DNA from 3 places in the Massilia sp. P2_C2 genome. Region 2 is predicted to be linked to each of the others. Evidence: predicted binding sites of a transcription regulator. Region 2 holds the regulator's gene; each other region holds the start of a gene.
The links. Region 2 encodes FNR, which switches genes on or off when oxygen is low (the NO sensors DNR and NnrR bind a similar motif). Its sites were predicted from a motif close to TTGATNNNNATCAA; they were not measured.
Positions count from the first base shown of each region.

Region 1: AC1DYX_RS26075 (universal stress protein) is a predicted target of FNR. The motif match lies at 1,933-1,946, and genes of this name have one in related genera.
Region 3: AC1DYX_RS10035 (gluzincin family metallopeptidase) is a predicted target of FNR. The motif match lies at 1,913-1,926, and genes of this name have one in related genera.

Region 1 covers NZ_JBFUDR010000328.1:2,470-6,170, reverse strand. Annotated here, with positions in the region: partial or broken gene AC1DYX_RS26080 (P-type ATPase actuator domain-containing protein) at 1-1,001, opposite strand, end outside; gene AC1DYX_RS26075 (universal stress protein) at 1,022-1,861, opposite strand; partial or broken gene AC1DYX_RS26070 (two-partner secretion domain-containing protein) at 2,164-3,006, shown strand; partial or broken gene AC1DYX_RS26065 (beta strand repeat-containing protein) at 3,316-3,701, shown strand, end outside.
Region 2 covers NZ_JBFUDR010000234.1:1,922-6,110, forward strand. Annotated here, with positions in the region: gene cydB (cytochrome d ubiquinol oxidase subunit II) at 1-94, opposite strand, end outside; gene AC1DYX_RS22435 (cytochrome ubiquinol oxidase subunit I) at 94-1,509, opposite strand; gene fnr (fumarate/nitrate reduction transcriptional regulator Fnr) at 1,710-2,477, shown strand; gene AC1DYX_RS22445 (FixH family protein) at 2,495-3,010, opposite strand; gene ccoG (cytochrome c oxidase accessory protein CcoG) at 3,031-4,189, opposite strand, start outside.
Region 3 covers NZ_JBFUDR010000061.1:20,370-24,070, forward strand. Annotated here, with positions in the region: gene AC1DYX_RS10030 (endo-1,4-beta-xylanase) at 296-1,888, shown strand; gene AC1DYX_RS10035 (gluzincin family metallopeptidase) at 2,082-3,575, shown strand; gene AC1DYX_RS10040 (hypothetical protein) at 3,593-3,701, shown strand, end outside.

The DNA of each region.
Region 1 (3,701 bases), on a different contig from region 2:
CGCCACAGCAGCCTCAAGGCCATGCGGTTCTCCGTCAGCGTGCCCGTCTTGTCGACGCACAGGACGGATGTCGAGCCGAGGATCTCGATGGCGGCCAGGCGCCGCGTCAGCACCTGGCGGCGCGCGAGGCGCCACGCGCCCAGCGCCGGCAGCAGCGACAGGATGACGGGGAACTCGGCCGGCAGCACCGACATCGCCAGGGCGACGCCGGCCAGCAGGGCGTCGAGCCAGGGCGCGCCGCGCAGCCGCAACAGCAGCACGAGCACGAGGCTGACGGCGCTACCTAAGCCGGCGAAGCGGCGTGCCAGCACCCGCGTCTCGGCCTGCAGGCGGCCTTCCGGTGGCCGGATCGCGTGCAGTGCGGCGCCGATGCGTCCCAGTTCCGTGCGCGCGCCGGTCGCGCGCACGCGCGCGAGGCCGTCGCCCTGCACGACCAGTGTGCCGGCATAGATCCACGGCAGGCCGTTGCCGCCGGGCGGCGCGGGCGGCGTTTCCGGCTCGCCGCGGAATTTGTCGACGGGGACCGATTCGCCCGTCAGCAGCGATTCGTCGACGAGCATGCCGCTCGCCTCCACCAGCAGGGCGTCGGCCGGCACCCGGTCGCCCTCGGCCAGGACGATCAGGTCACCGGCGACGACGTCGGCGGCGGGAATGCGGTCGCGCCTGCCATCGCGCACGACGGTGGCCGCCGGCGCGCTGAGTGCGCGCAGCGCCTGCAGCGCCCGTTCCGTGCGCCCCTGCTGGACGAGTGTCATGCCGAGCACGAGGACGACCATCAGCAGCAGCGCGAACCCTTCGTGCGGTTCGCCCAGCAGCAGGTAGAGCGCGGCGGCGCCCAGCAACAGCACGAACATCGGCTCGCGCGCCGCCTCGAGCAACAGCGCGCCGGTGCCGTGCGGGCCGGGTTGCGGCAGCACGTTGGCACCGTCGCGCGCGCGCCGGCGCGCGGCCTCGGCCGTCGCCAGGCCCGCGTGGCTCGCGGTGGCGTCCGGTTCGCTCATGCCGCCGCCGTCCCCGATGATCAGTGGGCGAGCAGCAGGGGCACGTGGGCGCGTTCCAGCAGTTCGCGCGTGACGCCGCCGAGCATCCATTCGCGGTAGCGGCTGTGGCCGTACGCGCCGGTCACCATCAGCCCGGCGCCGGCGTCGCGCGCCATGGCCATCAGGGCTTCGCCGACCGTCGCGCGGGTGCGCTCGACGACGACTTCCACCGGCACACCGTGGCGCGCGAGGTAGAGGGCCATGTCGGCACCCGGTTCCTCGCCGTGCAACTGGGTCAGCTCGTTCGGATTGACGAGCGCCAGCTTGACGCTGGCGGCGCGCTGCAGCAGAGGCAGCGCGGCCGTCAGCGCCGCGATGGCCTGCAGGCTGCCGTCCCAGCCGGCGATGGCGGTGCCGGGCAGCGGCTGGTCGTGGTAGTCGGGCGGCACGACGAGCACGGGACGCACGCCGTGCAGGGCGGTATATTCCGGCAGCCCGCGCACCCGCACCGGCAGGCCCGGGTCGACGTCGGTATCGCGGCTGAGCACGACGAGGTCGGCGTAGCGCGACTGCAGCAGCAGGGCGTAATGCGCCTCGTCCTCGATCAGCCGGCCTTCGTGCGATTGCACGCCGAGCCGCCGCGCCGCCTCGTCGAAGGCGGCGAGCCGCGCCGCGCCGGCATCGCGCAGGCCCTGAAAGTCCACGGTGGCCATCGGCGCCCCGACCGAGCCGGTGAGCAGGGCGTAATCGAGCCAGGAAATGMCGGTGGCGGCGCTGCCCACGACGTGGGCGTCGCAATCGTTCGCGAGCCGGGCGGCGGCGCGCAGGCGGCTTTCCTGCTGGGGGCTGCCGTCGATGTGGACGAGGATGGTCTTGTACATGAAAGGCTCCTTCAGGACGGAGTTGGACCAATCCAATGTATGCCTCTTCGTCACCGAAGTCTTTCCCGAATTTGACTGAGATCAAAAAAGCAACAAATTTGACGCCATTTATGTGGCGCACCGGTCTGACGGGTTCGCGGTATCGATTTCAACACGGGCGTCCGAAACCTCGGTAATCAGTCAATCGACAACAGGTTGCCGTTGTGTCTTTACGACTTCTGCGCACTTAATTGTGAAACAGGCTAGATTGCCTGTGGGCAATATTCTACACTTGCGGCTTTTCCAACTCGCTCGGAAGCCCCGTGAATCATATTTATCGTATTGTCTGGAACGCATCGAAACATCTGTGGCAAGTCGTGTCGGAACTCGGTTCGAAACGGACCCGGTCTTCCTCCGGACGGGCACGCCGCCGGCGCCGCCAGATCGCGCTGCTGGCCCTGGCCGCGGCGGGTGCCTGCGCCCAGGCCGCCGATCCGCTGCCGACGGCGGGCCGCGTCGTGGCCGGGCAGGCGACTCTCGATTACACCGGCAATACGCTGACCGTCCACCAGGGCAGCAACAAGGCCGCCATCGACTGGGCCGGATTCTCGATCGGGCAGGGGCATGCCGTAACCTTCGTCCAGCCCTCGGCATCTGCCGTGGCGCTGAACCGCGTGCTCGGCACTGATCCGTCCATCATCCAGGGCGCGCTGAATGCCAACGGCCACGTGTTCCTGCTGAATCCGAACGGCGTGCTGTTCAGCCCAACGGCGCAGGTCAACGTGGGCGGCCTGCTGGCGTCGACGCTCGCGCTTTCCAACGAGGACTTCCTCGCCGGGCGCTACCACCTGTCCGGCACGAGCACGCAAGCGGTCGAGAACCGTGGCAACATCGCCGCCGCGGCGGGCGGCAACGTCGCGCTGGTGGCCGCGCGCGTCGTGAACACGGGCAGCATCGCTGCCGACCAGGGCAATGCGCTGCTGGGTGCGGGCAGCGATGCCGTCGTCGACTTCGGCGGCCCCGTCAAGCTGCAGGTGAACAAGGGCGCGCTGGAGGCGCTGGTCGACAACGGCGGCGCCATCCGCGCGGATGGCGGCACGGTGCTCATGACGGCGAAGTCGGCCGGTGAACTGAGCGCATCCGTTATCAACAACAGCGGCATCGTGCAGGCGCGCACGCTGGCGAACGGCGCGCAGGGTCAGATCCTGCTGCTCGGCGACATGCGGACCGGCACCGCCAACGTGGGCGGCACGTTCGATGCGAGCGCGCCGGCCGGCGGCAACGGCGGCGCCATCGAGACGTCGGCCGCGCATGTGCAGACGGCGCCCGGCCTCGTCGTGAACGCCGGCGCGGCCGCAGGCAAGGGCGGGGAGTGGCTGATCGACCCGTTCGACTACGTCATCGGCAGTGCGGGCGCGGGCACGATCGCGAACAGCCTGAACCAGGGGACCAGCGYCACCGTGACGACCCAGCAGATGCCGGATCCCGTGTTCGGTTCGCCCGCCCCGGGCGCGGGCGACATCCTGGTCAGCAGTCCGATCGCCAAGACCGCCGGCGGCGACGCCAGCCTGACGTTGCGTGCGGACCGCAATGTGGTCGTCAATGCCGACATTACCTCGACAAGCGGCAACCTGAACTTGACGCTGTCGGCGGCCAATGCGGTGGGCGCGACGACCGGCGGCGTGGACGTCAACGGCAACCTGAAATCGAACGGCGGCAATATCCTGATCGGCGGCGGCACCGGCAGCACGGCGACCGGCATCGGCTATGCGCGCAACTTGTCCGGCACCGGCGCGGCCGTCACCGTGGAGTCGGCCAAGTCGATTCTTTCGACCGGCGGCAACGTCACGATCAACGGCAA
Region 2 (4,189 bases):
ACAGCATGCCGATACCGAGGTCGAAGCCGTCCAGCACGACATACATGAAGACGGCAAACAAGATGATGCCGGCCCATATCGAGGCGGTGTCCATTACGCCTCCTCCGCCGTCGCACCGCGTCCGGGCACGGACAGCGGCCGGGCCGGCGTGCGGCCCCGGCCCGGTCCGCCCTCCGGCGGGCGCGTGTCCTCGAACCGCAGCGGCCCCGCGCGCACGTGCCGCAGCACGTACGCGATCCCGACGCCGAACACGAACAGGTAGGCCACGACGAACAGCGCCAGCGACAGCGCGAGCGGCCCGGGCCCGTGCGGCGACACGGCATCCGCCGTGCGCAACACGCCGTATACGACCCACGGCTGGCGGCCGACTTCCGTCGTGATCCAGCCGGCCAGCACGGCGACGAGGCCCGCGGGTCCCATCCATTGCGCCAGGCGCAGGAACGCGCGCGTGTCGTACAGCCGGCCACGCCAGCGCAGCCACAGGCTCCATGCGCCCAGCGCGATCATCAGCAGGCCGAGTCCGACCATCACACGGAAACTCCAGAACACGATGAGCGCATTCGGCCGCTCGTCGCGCCGAAAATCCTTCAACCCCGGGATCTGGCCGTTCCAGCTGTGCGTGAGCACGAGGCTGCCGAGGCGCGGAATACCGATGGCGTAGCGGGTGCGCTCGGCGTCCATGTCCGGCACGCCGAACAGCAGCAGCGGCAGCGGCTTGCCGTCGCCCTGCCAGTGGCCTTCGAGGGCCGCGATCTTCGCGGGCTGGTGCTTCAGGGTGTTGAGCCCGTGCAGGTCGCCCACGAATGCCTGCACAGGCGCCACGGCCACCATCATCCACATCGCCATCGAGAACATCGTGCGCAGCGCCGGGCCATCCTTGCCGCGCCGCAGGTGCCATGCGGCGGAGGCGCCGACGAACAGCGCCGTCGACAGGAACGCGGCAYTGGCCATGTGCGCGAGGCGGTACGGGAACGACGGATTGAACACGATGGCGAACCAGTCGGCGGGCACCATGCGCCCGTCCGCGATGAGATAGCCCTGCGGCGTCTGCATCCAGCTGTTGGCGCCGAGGATCCACGTGGCCGAAATCAGCGTACCCAGCGCCACCATGCACGTGGCGAGGAAATGCAGGCCCGGGCCGACGCGCGTCCACCCGAACAGCATCACGCCGAGGAAGCCCGCTTCCAGGAAAAAGGCCGTCAATACCTCGTAGGCGAGCAGCGGCCCCGTGATGGGTCCGGCATACTCCGAAAAGAAACCCCAGTTGGTGCCGAACTGGTAAGCCATGACAATGCCGGACACGARGCCCATGCCGAAGGCGACGGCGAAGATGCGCAGCCAGAAGTGGTACAGGTCGAGGAAGACCTGGCGCCGCGTCATCAGCCAGCACCCTTCGAGCACGGCGAGATAGCTGGCCAGGCCGATGGTGATGGCCGGGAACAGGATGTGAAACGACATCGTGAATGCGAACTGGACGCGCGCCAGGTCCAGGGCCGTCGAGCCATGCATGCCGAATCCTCGTCGTTGCGATGGACGGAATCTAGCATGGCTCATCCCGCGCACGGTTGGCGGCATCGGCGTGCCGTGTCTGCCATATTCGTGCGCGAACACTACACTTCATGTAGCACTGCGACAATGAATGTTTGATTTCCATCGGGATCACGGCATGAATACGTCTATAATCAAGGCACTACCCCGAGGCGCTCTCCATGATTTCCGCTGATACCATTACTTTCGATAAACCCATCAATGTCAACGCGCTGAAGATCAGTTGCGCGGCATGCAGCATGCACCAGCTGTGCCTGCCGATGGGCCTGGAAGACGCGGACATCGACCGCCTGGACAAGATCATCGGCAAGCGCCGGCGCCTGGAACGCGACGAGCCCTTGTACAAGATGGGCGATCCGTTCCGCAACCTGTACGCGGTGCGCTTCGGCCACTTCAAGACGTACCAGATCAACGCGGCGGGCGAGTCGCAGATCACGGGTTTCCAGATGGCCGGCGAGCTGCTCGGCATGGACGCCATCAGCGGCGACCGCCACCACTGCGACGCCGTCGCGCTGGAAGACAGCGAAGTCTGCGAAATCCCGTTCGCGCACCTGGAAGAACTGTTCGGCCAGGTGCCTGCGCTGCTGCGCCACTTCCACCGCATCATGAGCCAGGAAATCACACGCGAGCAAAACGTCATGCTGTTGCTGGGCAATATGCGCGCCGAGCAGCGTTTCGCCGTCTTCCTCATCAACCTGTCCGCCCGCTACGCGGCACGCGGCTATTCGGCCACGCGCTTCCAGCTGCGCATGTCGCGCGAGGACATCGGCAACTACCTCGGCCTGACCATCGAAAGCATCAGCCGCCTGCTGTCGCGTTTCAAGAAGCTGGGCCTCGTGCAGGTCGACAAGCGCGAAGTCGAGCTGCTCGAACCCGTGCGGCTGAAGGCAATGGCGGCCGGGACGGAGCAGTGCAGCCCGATGGCCTGATCGGGCTCACGCGGACGTCAGGGTGCATCCGCCACGATCGTAAGCGTCCGCACGCCATCCCACCCTTTCGCCAGCCGCCAGTCGCGCAGCCCGCCTTCGACGACGACCTGCCAGTGCGTGCGTTCCAGCGCGGGCAGCGCCACCTTGAACGTGCCGTCTTCGGCCGGACGCACGAACAGGCGCAGGTCGCGCTGCGGCAGCGTCGGGTGCGCGAGGTAGATCGTGAACGGGGCCGCTTGCGCCGTACCCGTGCGCGCAGCAAGTCGGCCCGATAGCATGCCCGTCTGCGCGTCGTAGTGTGCCTGCAAAGTCAGCCCGAGCTTCGTCGCCGCGCGGTCGCGGCGCAGCTCCTGGTTGATCGCCTTGCCCTGCTTGTAGTAGTCGCCCACGACGAGGGCGTCCGGATGGCCGACGGCGAGCCAGGCGACGAAGGCGCCTCCCACCAGCACCGTGGCCGGGCCGAGCATCAGGAACCACGGCCACCGATGGGTGTACCAGGGGCCGGCCCCGGTGGAGTGTGAAGTCGCGTGCATGTTGTTGATCCTGTTGTCGTTTATCTCGGTACGATGAAGACGGCCTTCTCGGTCACGTGCAGCGACGGCTCGTCCTGCGCCGTCACGGTGAAGGCCAGCGCGTTCGACCCCGTCGGTGCGGCGCCATGCGCGACGCGCACGCGCACGGGCACGGCGCGCGCGGAGGCGCCGTCCAGTTCGACGATATCCTCGTCCACGACGGTGGCGGAGCGGATGCCGCTCACCGCGATGTGGAACAGATGCCCCTGTTCGCCCGTGTTCATCAGCTGCAGGCGGTACACGTTCTCGATCTGGCCGCCCTCCACTTCGCGGCCCATCGAACCGCGGTCGCGGATCACGTCCAGCTTCAGCGGCGTCCGCAGCGCCAGCGCCGTGCTCATGCCGGCCGCCATCAGCACGAGCACCAGGCCGTAGCCGATCGTGCGCGGGCGCAGCAGGCGCGCGCGGATCTGCTGCGCATCCCAGCCGCCGGCCAACGCGTTTTCGGTGGCGTAGCGGATCAGGCCATGCGGCTTGCGCACCTTGTCCATCACGCCGTCGCAGGCGTCGATGCAGGCGGCGCAGCCGATGCATTCGTATTGCAGGCCGTTGCGGATGTCGATGCCGGTCGGGCAGACCTGCACGCACAGGCTGCAGTCGATGCAGTCGCCGTCGGTTTTCCCTGCCTTGCCGGTGCGGGCCGCTCCCCTGGGTTCGCCGCGGACGTGGTCGTAGCTGACGATCAGCGTGTCGCGGTCGAACATCGCGCTCTGGAAGCGGGCGTACGGGCACATGTACTTGCAGACCTGCTCGCGCATCCAGCCCGCGTTGCCGTAGGTGGCGAACGAATAGAACAGGATCCAGAACGCTTCCCATGGCCCGAGGCCCAGGTGCGCCACGGCGCTGCCCAGCGTGCGGATCGGCGTGAAATAGCCGACGAACGTGAAACCCGTCCACAGCGCGACGAGGCCCCAGGCGAGATGCTTGGCGCCGCGCTTGGCCGACTTTTCCATCGTCCACGGCTGGCGGTCGAGGCGGATGCGCGCGCTGCGGTCGCCTTCGATGCGGCGCTCGATCCACAGGAAGATCTCCGTGTAGACCGTCTGCGGGCAGGCATAGCCACACCACACGCGCCCCGCCACGGCCGTCACGAGGAACAGCCCGTAGGCGCAGATGATAAGCAGGCCCGCCAGGTAGATG
Region 3 (3,701 bases), on a different contig from region 2:
CAGGCGCCGCCCCGTCGCGCGCTCGCGGCGCCGGGCGCAGGGCGATGCCGTGCCGGGCGGACAATGCCCGTGCAACGCGAGGCCCACGTCGACGGCATCGTTGCCGGTGCCGCCGGGCGTTTGGAGCACTTATCTGTGACGCGTTACGATAAGCCGTGGGCAGCTGGTTTGTTAAATTTTGAAACGCACATTGCGGGAATTCATAACGTGCGTAATGACGCCGGCCGGTAGCATGCTTTCCATTTGTTAACGGAAAATGAACATGATAAAGCATGCTCGAAGCGCCAGGATGTGGTTGCAGTATCTTGTCGGCGGACTATTAAGCCTGATCATCGCCTGCGGCGGTGCGGATGCGGCATACGCCGCGCCGAAGACAACCGGCGGCACTGCAGGAGCGACCTGCAACAATCCCCAGCCGATGACGTTGCCGACCGTGTTGAATGGTCCCGCGAACGTCTGCCTGTTCACCTCCGGCACCGTCGACAGCGTGTCTTCCAGGCTGGCGAATACGTTCACGATCAACGGTGTATCGTATGCCAACGTGGCGTCGAACCAGATGCCTGCCCGCATCAATGGAAATTATTACATCCGGTACGTGGCGAGGCAGAGCGGGGCGCAGTTGCAGGTCAACGGCACCGACCATAACGCTGTCGTCAACTATACGCTGACGGTCAGCGTCGGTGGCACGGGCAGCGGCACGACCAGCCTGGCGCCGGGCAATTACACCTACCAGGCGGGCAGTCCGGTTACGGTCACGGCGACGCCGGCTCAGGGCTCTTCCTTCTCCGGCTGGAGCGGCACCGTCAACGCCGGCACGAATCCGCTGACGATCACCATGGACGGCAATAAATCGCTGACCGCGAACTTTGCTGCGCAAACCAGCGATAGCGAAGCGGGGTTGAAGTCCCTGGCGAGCTTCCCGATCGGCGTGGCCGTGAACGCAGGTTTCGAAAATAACAGCATCATCAACAGCAGTACCAGCGCACAGCAGCAGGCCGTCGTCTTCCCCAATTTCAACCAGATGACGGCGGGTAACATCATGAAGATGGGCTATCTGCATCCTCAGGAAAACACGTTCACGTTCAGCCAGGCCGATGACTTCGTGTCCTTCGCGAAGTCCAATGGCATCAACGTGCATGGTCATACGCTGATCTGGCACGCCGATTACCAGGTGCCCGCTTTCATGACGAACTACGCCGGCGACTTTGCGGCCATGCTGAAGAACCATGTCCAGACGATCGTCTCGCATTTCCAGGGACGCGTGGTGAGCTGGGACGTGGTCAACGAGGCGCTGGCCGACGATGGCCAGCCGACGGTGAACAACATCCTGCGCAGCACCATCTTCAGCCAGAGGATGGGCCAGGACTTCATCGACCAGTCCTTCATCTACGCCCGCGCCGTCGATCCGCAGGTCGACCTGTTCTACAACGACTACAACATCGAAGCCGGCGGACAAAAAACGGCGAACCTGCTGTCCCTGGTCGATGGCATGCGATCACGCGGCGTACCGATCACGGGCGTCGGCTTCCAGATGCACGTGACCATCGACTGGCCGAGCATTACCGCCATCGAAGCCTCGCTGAAGGCCGTGGCGGATCGCGGCCTGAAGGTGAAGATCTCCGAAATGGACGTGAGCATGAAGAGCGCCTACACCAGTTTCACGGCGGACGCGGCGCTCCGGCAACAGCAGCGTTATCACGACATCATCGCGGCCTACCTGCGCGCCGTGCCGGCTGCCCAGCGGGCCGGCATCACGGTCTGGGGCGTGTGGGATGCCGACAGCTGGATCAACCAGCCCGGATCGCCTGACTGGCCGTTGCTGTTCGATGGCAACTTCCAGTCCAAGCCTGCGCTTCAGGGCTTCAAGAATGCTTTGCTGGGGAACTGAGCTTTCACTTCAGGTCCGGCACTTTTGAGCCGCATCAAAAGTCACGAGTCGCGCGCACCTACGCTAGCGCAGGTGGGTGCCGTGCCTCGTCACGGATGTTTCGCCCACTTTTTTTCCATTCCGATTAGTTGCGTACCCGTTGTCCTGATAACACCGATCATCGATCGATTCTGTCTTGAAGGAGGAAATGGAAATGCCGCAACAACTCAACCCAAGGGTTCCTAAGGGAATTCCATTGTCTCGGCGGGCGCCCGAGCCTGTCAACGAAGCGGTCTTGCATGATGGCGGGGTCAATGCCTGGATGGATGACCCGAAGAATGGCACCCCGGTCCAGCGTCCGGCCCCGGCACTGGACGACGGCAACCTGTCGTACGAGATCGAGGACGCCGCGGTTCCTCTCGGGTTTTACTCGGTGGGAACCGCCAGTTTCCGCTATTGGAACGCCGCGGAAGCCTTGCGGCGCGGCGCCAATTTCTGGCAGGCGCGAGTTCCTGATCTGACGTGGTTTGAAGAGATCGGCCCGAGGTTGCCCGTTTTCCTTGACGACGGGGTCGACTTCAATGCGTTTTACGATCGTAGCGCGCTCAAATTCTTCCATGGTGATGCCACGGGAGGCACCGTTTTTTCCGGCGAAAGTCCCGACGTCCTGTGTCACGAGATGGGCCACGCCATCCTGGATGCCATCAGGCCCGATTTGTGGGATGTCGCTGCGCAGGAGGTGGCCGCCTTCCATGAATCGTTCGGGGACATGAGCGCGATCCTGTCGGCGTTGCAGTTGCCGCTGATGCGTGCGGCCGTCATTTCGGAAACCAGCGGCCACATCAACCGGAATTCCCGGCTGTCGCGGCTGGCGGAGCAGCTCGGTGAGGCGATACGCGAAAGTTTTCCCAGTGATGTCGATCCGGACTGCCTGCGCAATGCATCGAACCGCTTCATGTACGCGCCGCCGCTGTTTCTCCCATCGTCCGGCCCCGCATCGGTCTTGACAGCGGAGCCGCATTCGTTCTCGCGTGTGTTTACGGGCGCGTTCCTGGATGCGATGGCCGGCATGCTGTTGGCGGTCGCCCGCGGTCAGGCGCATCCGACGGAAGACCAATTGCTCCAGGTGAGTGGCGCGATGGGCGATATCCTCGTCGCCGGTGTACGCAGCGCCGCCGCCGCTTCCGATTTCTACAGCCAGGTAGCCGGCGGCATGGTGCAGGCAGCGGGACAGGTCGCTCACGTATTCTCGCGTCCGTTGAAGGCGGCTTTCGTCAGGCGCGGGGTCTTGTCCGTGACGTCGGCGACTTCGGTCCGGACTCTGGCCGATGCAGCGGACAGCCTGGCGCCCAGGGTGGGCGCGGCGGCGCCAATGTCCCGTGCGCCTACGCATCTCGCCCTCGACGGCAGGCAATTCGGCCTCGGTGACCAGGCTCTGATCGTCGAAACGGCTTCGCAGCCGCGCAAATTCGCGGCCAACGCCGCCGTCAACGACGTCGCGCAACCAGCGGTCCCGAGTTCCGAAGTGGCGGCGCGCAGCTTCGTGGAGCAATTATTCAAGCGAGGGCGAGTCGATCTCAGCGGAGCGACCAACGACGAAGACCGTATCGATCCATTGTCCGGATTGAAGACGCACCGCCTGGTGAAAGCCAACGGCGCCTTGTTGCTCAAGCGCGTCTTGTGCGATTGTGGCCTGAAACACGACTGATGGAGGCGTCGGACGCAATGAGCGCGCAAGAGCGAATTCCGGCCAACAGCATCGTGCCGGACACTGTTGAGTCGCAGGCCTATGTCCGCGGCATCGTGGAGCGTGGCGAGGCCGCGGTCGCGGATC